2 linked regions of the Microbaculum marinisediminis genome follow. Each later gene encodes a partner of the first gene's protein in a complex. Links are inferred from orthologs where the notes say so. Each region holds a gene or a part of one and is shown in the gene's direction. Other genes may lie near its edges.

Region 1 (7,638 bases):
AAGACCGAAGACGAGCTCAAGGGCGAACTGGCTAACCTGAAGAAGGAGCAGTTCAACCTGCGCTTCCAGCAGGCCACCGGTCAGCTAGAGAACACGTCGCGGGTGCGCCAGGTGCGCAGGGACATCGCGCGGATCAACACCGTGCTCGCCGGCAAGGCCCGCGCGGCCAAGGCTTGAGGTTAGGTGAAATGCCGAAGCGAATTCTGCACGGGACCGTCGTCAGCGACAAGAACGACAAGACCATCGTCGTCCAGGTGGAGCGCCGTTACGCGCATCCGCTGCTAAAGAAGACGGTTCGCACGAGCAAGAAGTATCACGCTCATGATGCCGACAATAAGTTCAAGGTCGGTGACATTGTGCGGATCCAGGAATGCGCCCCGATCTCGCGCAACAAGCGCTGGATAGCGTTGGCGGAATAGAGACGAACTTTAACGGTAAGGCATCGCGCGCCCGATAATTTCAAGCAGGGGCCCGCGAAGAGAAGGACAAGAGGCCGGCCATGATCCAGATGCAGACAAGTCTCGATGTCGCCGACAATTCGGGCGCGCGCCGGGTGCAGTGCATCAAGGTGCTGGGCGGTTCCAAGCGCAAGTACGCTCACGTCGGCGACATCATAGTGGTGTCGGTGAAGGAGGCTATTCCGCGCGGACGTGTGAAGAAGGGCGACGTCATGAAGGCCGTCGTCGTGCGCACCGCGAAGGATATCCGCCGCCCCGACGGCAGCGTGATCCGCTTTGACCGCAACGCCGCGGTTCTGGTGAACAACCAGAAAGAACCCGTCGGAACCCGTATTTTCGGCCCGGTGCCTCGCGAGTTGCGTGCGAAGAACCATATGAAGATCGTTTCGCTCGCGCCGGAGGTGTTGTGATGTCGATGGCGAAGATCAAGAAGGGCGACCGTGTCGTAGTGCTGAGCGGCCGCGACAAGGGCAAGTCCGGTGACGTCTTGAAGATGGAGCCGGCCAAGAGCCGCGCGATCGTTCAGGGCGTGAACATGGTGCAGCGCCACCAGAAGCAGACGGCGTCCGAAGAGGGCGGTATCAAGGCGAAGGAAGCGCCGATCAATCTGTCGAATCTGGCGCTGATCGACCCCAAGGACGGCAAACCGACCCGGGTTGGATTCAAGATTCTGAAAGATGGCCGCAAGGTGCGTTTCGCCAAGCGGTCCGGAGAAGTGATCGATGGCTGAAGCAGCATACGAGCCGAGGCTCAAGACGCACTATCGCGACGTCGTTCGTGGTCAGCTCATGGACGAGTTTAGCTACTCGAACCAGATGAAACTGCCGCGCCTCGAGAAGATCGTGCTCAACATGGGCGTCGGCGAGGCGGTTGGCGACCAGAAGCGCGCCCAAGCGGCAGCGAACGACCTGACCCTGATCGCCGGCCAGAAGGCGCTGGTTACGCATGCGCGTACCTCGATCGCCAGCTTCAAGGTGCGCGAGGGCATGGCTCTCGGCGCCAAGGTCACGCTGCGCAAGGGGCGCATGTACGAATTTCTCGACCGTTTCGTGAACATCGCGCTGCCGCGGGTTCGCGACTTCCGCGGGCTGAACCCGAAGAGCTTCGACGGTCGGGGCAACTACGCAATGGGTCTCAAGGAGCACATCGTGTTCCCGGAGATCGATTACGACAAGGTCGACCACGTAATGGGCATGGATATCGTTGTGTGCACCACGGCGCAGACCGACGATGAGGCCCGGGCCTTGCTCAAGGCCTTCAACTTCCCGTTCCGCGCGTGATCGCGGCAACGGGAGACCTCAGGAGGTTTTTTTAATATGGCGAAGAAAAGTGCGATCGAGAAGAACCGGAACCGCGCACGCCTGGTGAAGAAATATGCCGGCAAACGCGAGCGGCTGAGGGCGATCGCCGAAGACGAGTCGCTGTCGATGGAAGAGCGTTTCCAGGCGCGTCTGAAGCTTGCCGCGCTGCCGCGCAACTCGGCGCCGTCGCGCATCCGCAACCGCTGCGAAGTGTCGGGCCGGCCGCGCGGGGTGTACCGCAAGCTGAAGCTCTCGCGCATCGCGCTGCGTGAACTCGGGTCTCGGGGCATGATCCCGGGCATGGTCAAGTCGAGCTGGTGAGGTAACGAGCAATGGCCATGAGTGATCCGCTGGGCGATATGCTCACCCGCATCCGCAACGCGCAGATGCGGCGCAAGAACAAGGTGAATACGCCGGCGTCTTCGTTGCGCCGCCGCGTGCTCGACGTACTGCAGGCCGAAGGCTACATCCGGGGATATTCCGAAGTGGAATTCAACGGTGGCAAGGCTGAGTTCGAGATCGAACTCAAATATTTCGACGGCGAGCCGGTGATCCGCAAGATCGAGCGGGTCTCCAAGCCGGGCCGCCGGGTGTATGCCTCGGTGAAGAACCTGCCGACGGTCTCCAACGGCCTCGGCGTGTCGATCGTGTCGACTCCCAAGGGTGTCATGCCGGACTGGCAGGCGCGCGAAGAGAATGTCGGCGGCGAGGTACTGTGCCGCGTCTTCTGACGACGGCCAAAGGGAACGATCGGAGACGATTTCGATGTCGCGTATCGGAAAAAGGCCGGTAGCCGTACCTAGCGGCGTAACGGCGACGATCGCCGGACAGAGCGTTTCGGCCAAGGGGCCGAAAGGTGAACTGTCGGTGGTCCTCAATGACGAGGTGTCCGTCGAGATGACCGACGACGGGATCAAGGTCGGTCCGCGCGACGACTCCAAGGACGCGCGGGCGAAGTGGGGCCTGTCGCGGACACTCGTCTCGAACATCATCGTCGGTGTCAGCGACGGCTTCAAGCGGGAGCTGGAGATCCAGGGCGTCGGTTACCGCGCCCAGGTTCAGGGCAACAAGCTGCAGCTTGCGCTGGGCTTCAGCCATGACGTGCATTACCCGATCCCCGAGGGGATCAGCATCGAATGCCCGAAGCCGACCGAGATCGTCGTCAGTGGCATCGACAAGCAGCGGGTCGGCCAGGTGGCCGCCGAGATCCGCCGCTTCCGCCCGCCGGAGCCCTACAAGGGCAAGGGCGTCAGGTACAAGGACGAATATGTCTTCCGCAAGGAAGGCAAGAAGAAGTAGCGAGATCGGCGATGAGCAAGGGTTTGACAGGCCGCGAGAAGCGGACAATGCGGGTTCGGCGGGCACTCCGCCGGGCGGCCAATGGCCGGCCGCGGCTGAGCGTGCACCGCTCCTCGAAGAACATCTACGCGCAGGTCATCGACGATGCCGCCGGCCGCACTCTGGCCTCGGCGTCGACGCTGGAGAAGGATCTGCGCGGTGCCCTGAAGACCGGCGCCGACCGGGCTGCGGCCGAAGCGGTCGGCAAGCTCGTGGCCGAGCGCGCGGTCGAGGCTGGCATCAAACAGGTGGTGTTCGATCGTGGCGGCTATCTGTATCACGGGCGGGTAAAGGCACTCGCCGACGCAGCGCGCGAGGTCGGCCTCGAATTCTGAGGCCGGCGAGAAACGCGACAGAAAGAGGAATAGAGACGTGGCAGGCCGGGTAAGAGAAGATCGCGAGCGCGACAGCGAATTCGTGGACAAGCTCGTCCACATCAATCGTGTCGCCAAGGTCGTCAAGGGCGGCCGCCGGTTCGGGTTCGCCGCGCTGGTGGTTGTCGGCGACCAGAAGGGCAGGGTCGGTTTCGGCCACGGCAAGGCGCGCGAGGTGCCGGAGGCGATCCGCAAGGCGACTGACGCCGCGAAGCGGTCGATGGTGCGCGTGCCGCTGCGCGAGGGGCGTACGCTTCATCACGACGTCGCCGGACGCTGGGGCGCCGGTCGCGTGGTTCTGCGTGCCGCGCCTCCCGGTACCGGTATCATCGCCGGTGGCCCGATGCGCGCGGTGTTCGAGACGCTCGGTGTGCAGGACGTCGTCGCCAAGTCGCTTGGGTCGTCGAACCCGTACAACATGGTTCGCGCGACGTTCCAGGCGCTGAAGGCCGAGGACAGCCCGCGTTCGGTTGCGGCTCGTCGCGGTCTCAAGGTGTCTGCCCTTCAGTCGCGGCGTCGTGACGCCGTCGGCGACGCTGCGGCGGAAGCCTGAGACAGCGCCCAGGAGACAGTCTTATGGCCAAGAAAAGCGGAAAGACGATTACGGTCGAGCAGATCGGCTCGCCGATTCGCCGTCCGGGTGACCAGCGCGCGACGCTGATCGGGCTCGGGCTCAACAAGATGCACAAGAGGCGTACGCTGGAAGATACCCCGGCGGTGCGTGGCATGATCACCAAGGTCCAGCATCTGGTCCGGGTGGTCGAGGAAAATTGAACGACAGAGAGCGGATAAAATGAAGCTCAACGAGATCGCAGACCGTCCCGGCGCCAAGCATGCCCGCAAACGCGTGGGACGCGGCATCGGTTCCGGCCTCGGCAAGACCGCGGGACGCGGTCACAAGGGCCAGAAATCGCGGTCCGGCGTCGCCATCAAAGGCTTCGAGGGCGGCCAGATGCCGCTGCATCGGCGCTTGCCGAAGCGCGGGTTCAACAATATCTCAGCGAAGTCGTTCGCCGTCGTTAACCTGGATCGTATCCAGACGGCGATCGATGCTGGCAAGCTCGACGCCAAGCAGGCGGTGACCAGCGAGATCCTCGTCGCGGCGGGGATCGCACGGCGCACCAAGGATGGCGTGCGGCTGCTGGGCGGCGGCGAGCTAACGGCCAAGGTGTCGTTCCAGGTGCAGGGCGCCTCGAAGAATGCGGTCGCTGCGGTCGAGAAGGCCGGCGGCAGCATCGAGATCGCCGCACTGGCGCCGAAGGCGGCGGCCGAGCCACCGAAGTCGAAGAAGGCCGCGGAGCGGGCTTCCAAGGCGAAGACGCCGGCGGCCAAGACGTCCGCGGCCAGCGAAGACAAGCAAGGCTGAGGCAACGCCAACGGTGCCCGGCCGATATTGACCCGGGCAACCTGCGGCGGAGGGGAAAATGGCGTCAGCAGCTGAACAACTCGCAGCCAATCTGAATTTCGGCGCGCTTGCGAAAGCGACCGAACTGAAGCAGCGCATCTGGTTCACCCTTGGTGCGCTGCTGGTGTATCGGCTCGGCACCTATATCCCGCTTCCGGGGATCAACCCGCAGGCGGTCGCTGATATGTTTCAGCAGCAGTCTTCGGGCATTCTGGGCATGTTCAACATGTTCGCCGGCGGTGCCGTCGAACGGATGGCGATCTTCGCCCTCAATATCATGCCGTACATCTCGGCCTCGATTATCGTGCAGCTCCTGACCGCGGTCTCGCCGCATCTGGAGCAGCTCAAGAAAGAGGGTGAGCAGGGCCGGAAGACGCTGAATCAGTACACGCGCTACGGCACGGTGTTCCTCGCCGCGGTCCAGGCCTACGGTATCGCGGTCGGCCTCGAAGGGGCCGGCACTGTCGTCAATGATCCGGGGATGTTCTTCCGGTTCACGACGGTCATCACGCTGACCGGCGGTACGGTGTTCCTGATGTGGCTGGGCGAACAGATCACCCAGCGCGGCGTCGGCAACGGCATTTCGCTGATCATTTTCGCCGGTATCGTGGCCGGTCTGCCATCGGCGATCGCCGGCATGCTCGAACTGGGCCGCCAGGGCGCCATGTCGACGGGCATCATCCTGGCCATCTTCGTGATGGCGGTTGCCGTGATCGCCTTCATCGTGTTCGTGGAGCGCGCTCAGCGCCGGCTTCTGATCCAGTATCCCAAGCGCCAGGTCGGCAACCGGATGTTCCAGGGCGATTCCTCGCACCTGCCGCTGAAGCTGAACACCGCCGGTGTCATTCCGCCGATCTTCGCGTCGTCGCTGCTGTTGCTGCCGATCACGGTAGCGAACTTCTCGAGCGGCGAGGGGCCGGCGTGGCTGACCACGGTGACCGCGCTGCTCGGTCACGGCCAGCCGCTGTACATGCTGTTCTACGCGGTCGGGATCATCTTTTTCGCCTTCTTCTATACGGCGGTCGTTTTCAATCCGGCCGATACAGCCGACAACCTGAAAAAGCATGGTGGCTTCATTCCGGGTATCCGCCCGGGCGAGCGCACGGCCCAGTACATCGACTATGTGTTGACCCGGATCACGGTCATCGGTGCGATCTACCTCACGCTGGTCTGCCTGTTGCCCGAATTCCTGGTAACGGCCTGGAATGTGCCCTTCTATTTCGGCGGTACGTCACTGCTGATCGTGGTGTCGGTAACGATGGACACGGTTTCGCAGGTCCAGGGGCATCTGCTGGCGCATCAGTACGAGGGCCTCGTCAAGAAATCTCGCTTGCGAGGGGGGCGTCGCAACCGATGAGACTGATACTTCTCGGCCCGCCAGGCGCCGGCAAGGGAACTCAAGCTGTGCGCATCTCCGAGCGCTTCGGGATTCCGCAGCTCTCGACGGGGGACATGTTGCGCGCCGCCGTCGCCGCGGAGACGGCGCTCGGGTTGGCCGCAAAGGATGTGATCGCTCGCGGCGATCTCGTGCCGGACGATGTGGTCGTGCAGATCATTTCCGACCGGATCGACGAGCCGGATTGCAAGAACGGCTTCATTCTCGACGGTTTTCCGCGGACCGTCGCCCAGGCCGACGCGCTGGATGAGCTGCTGGCGCAGAAGAACATGAAGCTCGATGCCGTTGTCCAGTTGTCGGTCGACGATTCGGTCCTGATCGATCGCATCGAAAAGCGGGCCAAGGAAACCGTCGGTGGACCGCGGGCGGACGACAATGCGGATGCGCTGAAGAAGCGGCTCGATGTCTATCACGAGCGGACCGCGCCTCTGATTGCCCATTACGGGGCGAAGAACATGCTTCGATCGGTGGACGGCATGGCCGATGTCGACCGCGTATCGGAGGATATCATTTCTGTTCTGGAAGCTGCGTGAGCAGATCCGGAATTGTTAGGCAGAGGTTGACGAAACACATAGCGATACGATATCCAGCGGCGACTATCCGCAAGGAATAGAGCCGAGGGGTGTCATCCGGTCTGAAGCTGGGCCGGGGCGCCCGTATCTGCGTTGTGTTAAAGTCAGACCTTAAGTGATCGAGAAACCGGCCGGCTGGGCCGGACGGAATTGGAGCGAAGATCGTGGCTCGAATTGCAGGCGTCAACATTCCGACCAACAAACGCGTTGAAATCGCGTTGCGGTATATTCATGGCATTGGACCCGCCAAGGCCAAGGAAATCTGCGAGAAGGTCAGTATTCCGCCTGAGCGGCGGGTCAACGAACTCTCGGACGCGGAAGTCCTGCAGATTCGCGAAGCGATCGACCGTGACTATCTCGTCGAAGGCGATCTGCGCCGCGACGTGGCGATGAACATCAAGCGGCTGATGGACCTGGGTTGCTATCGCGGCCTGCGGCACCGGCGCGGTCTGCCGGTACGCGGTCAGCGTACGCACACCAACGCGCGGACCCGGAAGGGCCCGGCCAAGGCGATCGCGGGCAAGAAGAAGTAATCGGCTTCCAGCCGCGACGCTTATAAGAAGGACAGTATACGATGGCCAGAGACACCACGCGCGTTCGTCGCCGTGAGCGCAAGAACATCACCTCCGGCGTGGCTCATGTAAGCGCGTCGTTTAACAATACGATGATCACCATCACCGACGCCCAGGGCAACGCCATTTCGTGGTCGTCGGCCGGGACGATGGGGTTCAAGGGATCGCGGAAGTCGACGCCCTTCGCTGCGCAGATGGCGGCGGAAGACGCGGCCAAGAAGG
Region 2 (6,801 bases), on another replicon or contig:
CATCGGACGACGGGCGATCAGTACCCGCCCGTCGACATCGACCAAGGCGACGGCAGCGACCAGAACGAGCGGGCGCCCGGCTGTCGGCATGGTTAACCCGTCAGCTCCGGTAATCGGCGTTGACCGCGATATATCCGTGAGTGAGGTCGCAGGTCCAAACCCGCGCCTTGCCGTCGCCGATACCCAGATCGACACGGATCACGATCTCCGGTGTCTTCATGTAGGCCGACACGGTCTTTTCGCTGTACTCGGGGTCTCGCTCCCCGTCGACGGCCACACGGATATCTCCGAACCATATCGCCAGACGGTCCCGCTCGGCCGGCTCGCCCGCCTTGCCGACCGCCATGACGACGCGGCCCCAATTGGCGTCCTCGCCGGCGACGGCCGTCTTGACCAGTGGCGAATTGGCGATCGCCATGGCGATCCGCTTCGCCGATTTCTTCGATTTCGCGCCCCCGACCTCGACGGTGACGAACTTCGTCGCCCCCTCGCCGTCGCGCGCGACCATCCGGGCGAGCTCGCCCATCACCGTGCCGAGCGCCCTGCGGAAGGCTTTCAGCCGCTTGTCCTTGGCATCGTCGATAAGCGGCGCGCCGCGCTCGGCGGCCTTGCCGGTGGCAAACAGCAACACCGTATCGCTGGTCGAGGTATCGCCGTCGACGGTAATGGCGTTGAAACTGTCGCGGGTCAGGCGTTTCAGCAGCTTGTGCAGCGCCGGCGCGGCGATCGGCGCGTCGGTGACGATGAAGCCGAGCATGGTCGCCATGTCGGGCGCGATCATGCCGGCGCCCTTGGCGATGCCGCAGATCGTCACCTCCGTGCCGTCGATGTCGACCTTTGCCGTGGCGCGTTTGGGAAACGTGTCGGTGGTCATGATGGCGCTGGCCGCGTCGGCGAAGCCATCCGGCTTCGCCTGTTTCGCAAGCCCGCCCAGCACCGTCTCGAACGGCGCCGGATCGAGCGGTTCGCCGATCACGCCGGTCGAAGCCAGAAACACCTCTGCGACCTCGCAGCCAACCGCCTCGGCAGCGACCCTCGCCGTCGTGGCGACCGCATCCCGCCCCTTCATTCCGGTGAAGGCGTTGGCATTGCCGGAATTGACGACCAGCGCCCGCGCCTCGCCGCCCGACAGCTTGTCCCGGCACCATTCGACCGGGGCGGACGGGCATTTCGAACGGGTTAGAACGCCGGCGACCGTGGTGCCCGGATCGAACACCATCAACAGCACGTCCTTGCGCCCCTTGTACTTGATGCCGGCTTCGGCGACCGCCATGCGGACGCCGTCGACGGGGGGCAGACTCGGAATTTCGGCCGGCTTCAGCGGCGAGACTTCATGCGCCATGGAACGTCCTCGACCCAGCTCGCGCTATTCCGACGTCTTCTCTTCGGCGGCGGCCGGTTCGCCTTCGTCCGCGTCGTCCGCGGACGGCTGCTCGTCATCGGCCGGCTTGTCGAGGCGCTCGACCGTGCCCTCATCACGCAAGCCCATGATGATGTCGCGCTGCTTCTGCCGCACCAGCATCTCGTAAAGCTGGTCCTCGACCTCGTCGAAACCCGGCTTGTCGCGCTTTTCCTCGACCTTGATGATGTGCCAGCCGAAATCCGACTTCACCGGCTCGGACACGTCGCCGATGCCGAGCGCGAAGGCGGCTTCGGCGAATTCGGGAACCATCTGTTCCTTGGTGAACCAGCCGAGATCCCCACCCTCGGCCCCGGAACCAGGATCCTTCGACTTTTCCGCGGCGATTTCGGCGAAATCCTTGCCCGCATCGATCTCCGCCTTGATTTCCTTGGCCTCGTCCTCGGTCTCGACCAGGATATGGCGGGCGCGCACGCGGTCCTCCGCCGGAATGTCGGCGATCACCTGATCGTAGAGCTTCTGCGCCTCCTCGGGCGTGGCGACCTTCTCGGCTTCGCGGCTGAGGTACATTTCCATCAACGCCCGTTTGACCAGGTAGTCGAGGCGCTGCTTGACCTCCTCCTCGTCGGCTAGCCCCGCTTTGCGGGCAGCCTCCGATACGAGCTCCAGATCCGTCAGATAGCTCACCAGATAGTCGCGACGCTGGGCCTTGGACATCTGCGGCATGGACTCGCGGATGTCTTCGAGGGCCATTTTCAGGTCGTCTTTGGTGATGTCCTTGCCGTTGACGCGAGCGACGACGTCGTTTTCCTGGTTATCCTGCGCCGAAAGGGGCACCGGAAGGGTCATCGCCAGTCCGGCGGCGAGCGTGGCGGCCACGCACATGCGCGTGAGCGACGAGGGGATAGAAATCGTCATGAGCCGGGTTTTCCGTCTTGCTGGTGTCGGTCTGCCGGGCGCGCATCGCCACGGCTTTTCATCCCTAAGATCGCCGCCGCGCCGGCCGCCCCGATGAGCGGCGCGCGCGACCATTTGGATGCCGGCGCCAAGCTTGCCCAAACCGGCCGCGTTGACAAGGAGAAATCCGACTCTTATCTCACCGAACGTTGTCCACTCGGCCACAAATGCGCCCGACCCTTAATGATACGGTCGCATTTCTGGGGTCGAGTCCGGCCCACCCGACCGGCCCCGCTGGACCGGCCATGTTTCGACCGACCGCCCCAGTGGCGATCACATTCCCAAGAGGCGCCAACCGTTCCAGGCGAGGCGCCGGAGAGACGGCACTCATGATCGGCCTCGGCAATTTCGCCAGCAAGTTTTTCGGCTCCGCCAACGACCGGAAGGTCAAGTCCTACCAATCCCGCGTCGACAAGATCAACGCCCTCGAACCGGAGATCGAGAAGCTCTCCGACGAGGAGCTGCGCGCCCGCACCGCGGCCTTCCGCGAGCAACTCGCCAACGGCGCCACCGTCGATGATCTGCTCGAACCCGCCTTCGCCACCGTCCGGGAGGCGGCCAAACGCACGCTCGGCCAGCGCCATTTCGATGTGCAGCTTATCGGCGGCATGGTCCTGCACGAGGGCAACATCGCCGAAATGAAGACCGGCGAGGGCAAGACCCTTGTCGCCACCCTGCCCGTCTACCTGAACGCGTTGAGCGAACGTGGTGTCCACGTCGTTACCGTCAACGACTACCTCGCCAGCCGCGACGCCGAGTGGATGGGCCAGATCTACCGTTTCCTCGGCCTGACCGTGGGCTGTATCGTCCACGGCATCGACGACGAGGAGCGACATCGCCAATACGCCTGCGACGTCACCTACGCCACCAACAACGAGCTCGGCTTCGACTACCTGCGCGACAACATGAAGTACGAGCTGAACCAGATGGTCCAGCGCGGACATCATTTCGCGATCGTCGACGAGGTCGACTCGATCCTGATCGACGAAGCGCGCACGCCGCTGATCATCTCCGGTCCCGTCGAGGACCGCTCCGATCTCTACACCCAGATCGACACGCTGATACCCTCCCTGTCGCCGGAGCATTTCGAAGTCGACGAGAAGCAGCGCTCCGCCACCCTCACCGAGGTCGGCACCGAGTTCATCGAGGAGAAGCTGAAGGAAGTGGGCCTGCTGAAGGAAGGCTCGCTCTACGACGTCGAGAACGTCACGCTGGTCCACCACGTCAACCAGGCGGTCCGTGCCCACAAGCTGTTCCAGCGCGACAAGGACTACATCGTCAAGAATCGCCAGGTCGTCATCATCGACGAATTCACCGGCCGCATGATGGAAGGCCGGCGCTATTCGGAAGGCCTGCACCAGGCGCTCGAGGCCAAGGAGCACGTGCAGATCCAGCCCGAGAACGTCACGCTGGCCTCGATCACCTTCCAGAACTATTTCCGCCTTTACGGGAAGCTTGCCGGCATGACCGGCACCGCGGCGACCGAGGCTGACGAATTCATGGACATCTACGGTCTCGAGGTCATCGAGATCCCGACCAACGTACCGGTCGCCCGTATCGACGACGACGACGAGGTCTACCGCACCGCCAAGGAAAAATACGACGCCATCCTCGAGCTGATCGCCGATTGCAAGAAGCGCGGCCAGCCGGTCCTGGTCGGCACCACCTCGATCGAGCGCTCCGAGCAGCTGGCCGAAGTGTTGAAGGCGAACGGCTACCGCCAGAAGGACTTCACCGATCCGGACGCCTTCCAGCCGCTTTATGACGGCGACCAGGGCACCGCGCAGGAGAAGGTCTTCGCCGTCCTTAACGCCCGCTACCACGAGCAGGAAGCCTACATCATCGCCCAGGCCGGCGTGCCCGGCGCCATCACCATAGCCACCAACATGGCCGGCCGCGGCACCGATATCCAGCTCGGCGGCAACGCCGACATGCGCATCCGCCACGAGCTTGAAGGCATCGAAGACGGCCCCGAGCGCGAGGCCGCCATCAAGCGGATTCACGACGAGATCGAGACACTGAAGGCGAAGGCCAAGGACGCCGGCGGCCTCTTCGTGCTCGCAACCGAACGCCACGAAAGCCGGCGCATCGACAACCAGCTTCGCGGCCGCTCCGGTCGCCAGGGCGACCCCGGCCACTCCAAGTTCTTCCTGTCGCTGCAGGACGACCTGATGCGCATCTTCGGCTCCGACCGCATGGACGGCATGCTGCAGAAGCTCGGCCTGCAGGAGGGCGAGGCCATCGTCCATCCCTGGATCAACAAGGCGCTGGAGAAGGCGCAGTCGAAGGTCGAGGCGCGCAACTTCGACATCCGCAAGAACCTGCTGAAGTTCGACAACGTGATGAACGATCAGCGCAAGGTGATCTTCGAGCAGCGCATCGAGATGATGTCCGGCGAGGACATCGCCGAGACCGTCGCCGACATGCGCCATCAGGTCGTCGAGGAACTGGTCTCCAAGCATATCCCGCCGAAGGCCTATGCCGAGCAGTGGGACACCGCAGGCCTCAAGGCGAAGGTGCAGGAGGTGCTCAACCTCGACCTGCCCGTCGACGAATGGGCCAAGGAAGAGGGCATCGCCGACGAGGAGATCACCGAGCGGCTGATCAAGGCCGCCGACGAGCGCTTCGCGCGAAAGGTCGCCGATTTCTCGCCGACCGTCATGCGCCAGATCGAGAAGGCGGTACTGCTGCAGACGCTCGACCATCTCTGGCGCGAGCACCTGATCACGCTCGACCACCTGCGCCAGGTGATCGGCTTCCGCGGCTATGCCCAGCGTGATCCGCTCAACGAGTACAAGACCGAGGCCTTCGAGCTGTTCGAGTCGATGATCGACCGTCTGCGCGAGGCCGTCACCAGCCAGCTGATGCGCGTCGAGCTCGTCCGCGAGGCGCCCGAGCCCGAGCCGCTTCCCGTCATGGAGGCCCACCACCTCGACCCGGCCACCGGCGAGGACGAGATGGCGCTGGCGGATGCCGAATACGCCTATTCGCACGGCGGCGCGGCCCCCGCTCTGGCATCGTCCGCGGCCGTCGCCCGCAAGCCCGAGCGCGATGCCTCCGATCCCGCGACCTGGGGCAAGGTCGGCCGCAACGAGCCTTGCCCGTGCGGATCCGGCAAGAAGTACAAGCACTGCCACGGCAAGCTCGCATAGGTCTCGCGGAACCTGCGGCGGTCCGTTGGCGTTTCCGGTAGGGTCGGAACACTCGGACGGACCGTGCCATGCCTAACCGCCTGCTGATCGTCGCCAACCCGGGCGCGTCCCGCGCCGATGTCGCGCTCGGGCCGGCGGTGGGAACGCTGGCTGCGGCCGGCTTCGATCTCGATCTGCGGCAGCCCGACGACGCAAACGACATTCCGGCCCTGATCGAACAGGAAGCGCCGGGGTGCGACGCCATCGTCGTCGCCGGCGGCGACGGCACGGTGAATGCCGCCGCCGAAGCCCTCATCCACGCCGGCAAGCCCGTCGGCCTGCTGCCCGTCGGCACCGCCAACGACCTCGCCCAGACCCTCGGCATTCCCGCCGACCCGCAAGCCGCCGCCGACATCATCATCGCCGGCCACAGCCGCGATATCGATGTCGGTCGCGTCAACGCAAAGCCGTTCCTGAACGTCGCCTCGATCGGCCTGTCGGTCGATATCGCCCGGCGCCAGGATACCGGCCGCAAGCAGCAATGGCGGGCGTTCAGCTACCTCCTGACGACTATCGAGGTGCTCGGCGAGGCGAATCGGTTTCGCGCCGAGATCGAATGCGACGACGAGTCGGTCGTGGTCGACACTTACCAAATCGCCGTCGGCAACGGCGTCTTCTACGGCGGCGGCATGCGCATCGCCGAGGATGCGGCAATCGACGACGGCCTGCTCGACGTCTACGCGATCAAGGCAGCGACGGTCCTGGAGCTGCTGGCCCTCGCGCCCGCCCTCAGGGCCGGCAGGCACCTCGAGCGCGACGACGTCGTCTCGCTGCGCGGAGCGCGCGTGCGCATCGCCAGCACGCAGCCCCTGCCGATCAATACCGACGGCGAGGTGACCACCGAGTCGCCTGCCGAATTCGGTGTCGATCGCGCCGCACTGACGGTCTTCGCCCCACCGCCGGATCCGTAAGGGGGTCGCGGGAACGGTTCGGTGCCGCTACACATTGAGTCGCTCAAGACCCGCACTGTTACTCAGGCCTTTCATGAATTTCGACCAGACTTTCCTGTTCGCCCTGTTCGCCGGCGTTTTCGCGATGATGCTGTGGGGACGTTTCCGTTACGACGTCATCGCGTTTTCGGCGCTGCTGATCGCCATTGTCGTCGGCGTCGTGCCCAAGGAGGACGCCTTCGCCGGCTTCGGCCACCCGGCGACCATCATCGTCGCGTTGGTGCTCGTCGTCTCGCGCGGACTGGTGAACTCCGGCGCCATCGAGATCGTCATGCGCGTCATCGCCGACGGCGGCAAGAGCGTCGGCAGCCACATCGTCAAGCTAGCAGGCATCGGCGCGGCA

What was found. The genes of interacting proteins can lie anywhere in the genome.
Region 2: the proteins of secY (region 1) and secA are in contact, whole or in part, in a crystal structure (PDB 3DIN), measured with the Thermotoga maritima proteins. The link is inferred for Microbaculum marinisediminis from one-to-one orthologs. Residues at the interface, in WP_004081795.1 of Thermotoga maritima: Glu108, Gly109, Glu110, Glu111, Ala236, Glu237, Arg238, Arg239, Ile240, Thr241, Ile242, Gln243, Tyr244, Ala245, Arg246, Arg247, Val248, Thr249, Gly250, Arg251, Arg252, Val253, Tyr254, Gly256, Ala257, Ser258, Thr259, Tyr260, Leu261, Pro262; in WP_004082002.1 of Thermotoga maritima: Glu261, Ala262, Arg263, Lys300, Ala301, Arg302, Thr303, Ile304, Ile305, Leu323, Tyr324, Asp325, Pro326, Val329, Ser330, Tyr333, Ile336, Lys340, Phe345, Val349, Glu363, Phe364, Tyr374, Ser375, Gly376, Gly377, Glu393, Ile395, Thr482, Ser483.

Annotation. Positions count from the first base shown.
Region 1 is NZ_JALIDZ010000012.1:171,367-179,004, reverse strand. What follows is about bases 4,078-7,064. They hold secY (preprotein translocase subunit SecY), read left to right. Parts: upstream 4,078-4,895; coding sequence 4,896-6,233; downstream 6,234-7,064. Other genes in these bases: rpsM (30S ribosomal protein S13), read left to right, coding at 7,009-7,064; MUB46_RS21765 (adenylate kinase), read left to right, coding at 6,230-6,805; rplO (50S ribosomal protein L15), read left to right, coding at 4,265-4,837; rpmD (50S ribosomal protein L30), read left to right, coding at 4,078-4,245. In the rest of the region: rpmC (50S ribosomal protein L29), read left to right, coding at 1-177; rpsQ (30S ribosomal protein S17), read left to right, coding at 189-419; rplN (50S ribosomal protein L14), read left to right, coding at 500-868; rplX (50S ribosomal protein L24), read left to right, coding at 874-1,188; rplE (50S ribosomal protein L5), read left to right, coding at 1,181-1,738; rpsN (30S ribosomal protein S14), read left to right, coding at 1,775-2,080; rpsH (30S ribosomal protein S8), read left to right, coding at 2,092-2,490; rplF (50S ribosomal protein L6), read left to right, coding at 2,525-3,058; rplR (50S ribosomal protein L18), read left to right, coding at 3,070-3,432; rpsE (30S ribosomal protein S5), read left to right, coding at 3,470-4,024; more of rpmD, read left to right, coding at 4,048-4,077; more of rpsM, read left to right, coding at 7,065-7,377; rpsK (30S ribosomal protein S11), read left to right, coding at 7,419-7,638. UniProt on the Escherichia coli protein: The central subunit of the protein translocation channel SecYEG. Consists of two halves formed by TMs 1-5 and 6-10.
Region 2 is NZ_JALIDZ010000003.1:44,210-51,010, reverse strand. Bases 2,320-5,669 are described here. They hold secA (preprotein translocase subunit SecA), read left to right. Parts: upstream 2,320-2,646; coding sequence 2,647-5,469; downstream 5,470-5,669. Other genes in these bases: MUB46_RS06360 (lipid kinase), read left to right, coding at 5,538-5,669. Also shown: MUB46_RS06380 ((deoxy)nucleoside triphosphate pyrophosphohydrolase), read right to left, coding at 1-90; bifunctional glutamate N-acetyltransferase/amino-acid acetyltransferase ArgJ, read right to left, coding at 101-1,342; MUB46_RS06370 (peptidylprolyl isomerase), read right to left, coding at 1,367-2,278; more of MUB46_RS06360, read left to right, coding at 5,670-6,419; MUB46_RS06355 (SLC13 family permease), read left to right, coding at 6,493-6,801. UniProt on the Escherichia coli protein: Required for protein export, interacts with the SecYEG preprotein conducting channel.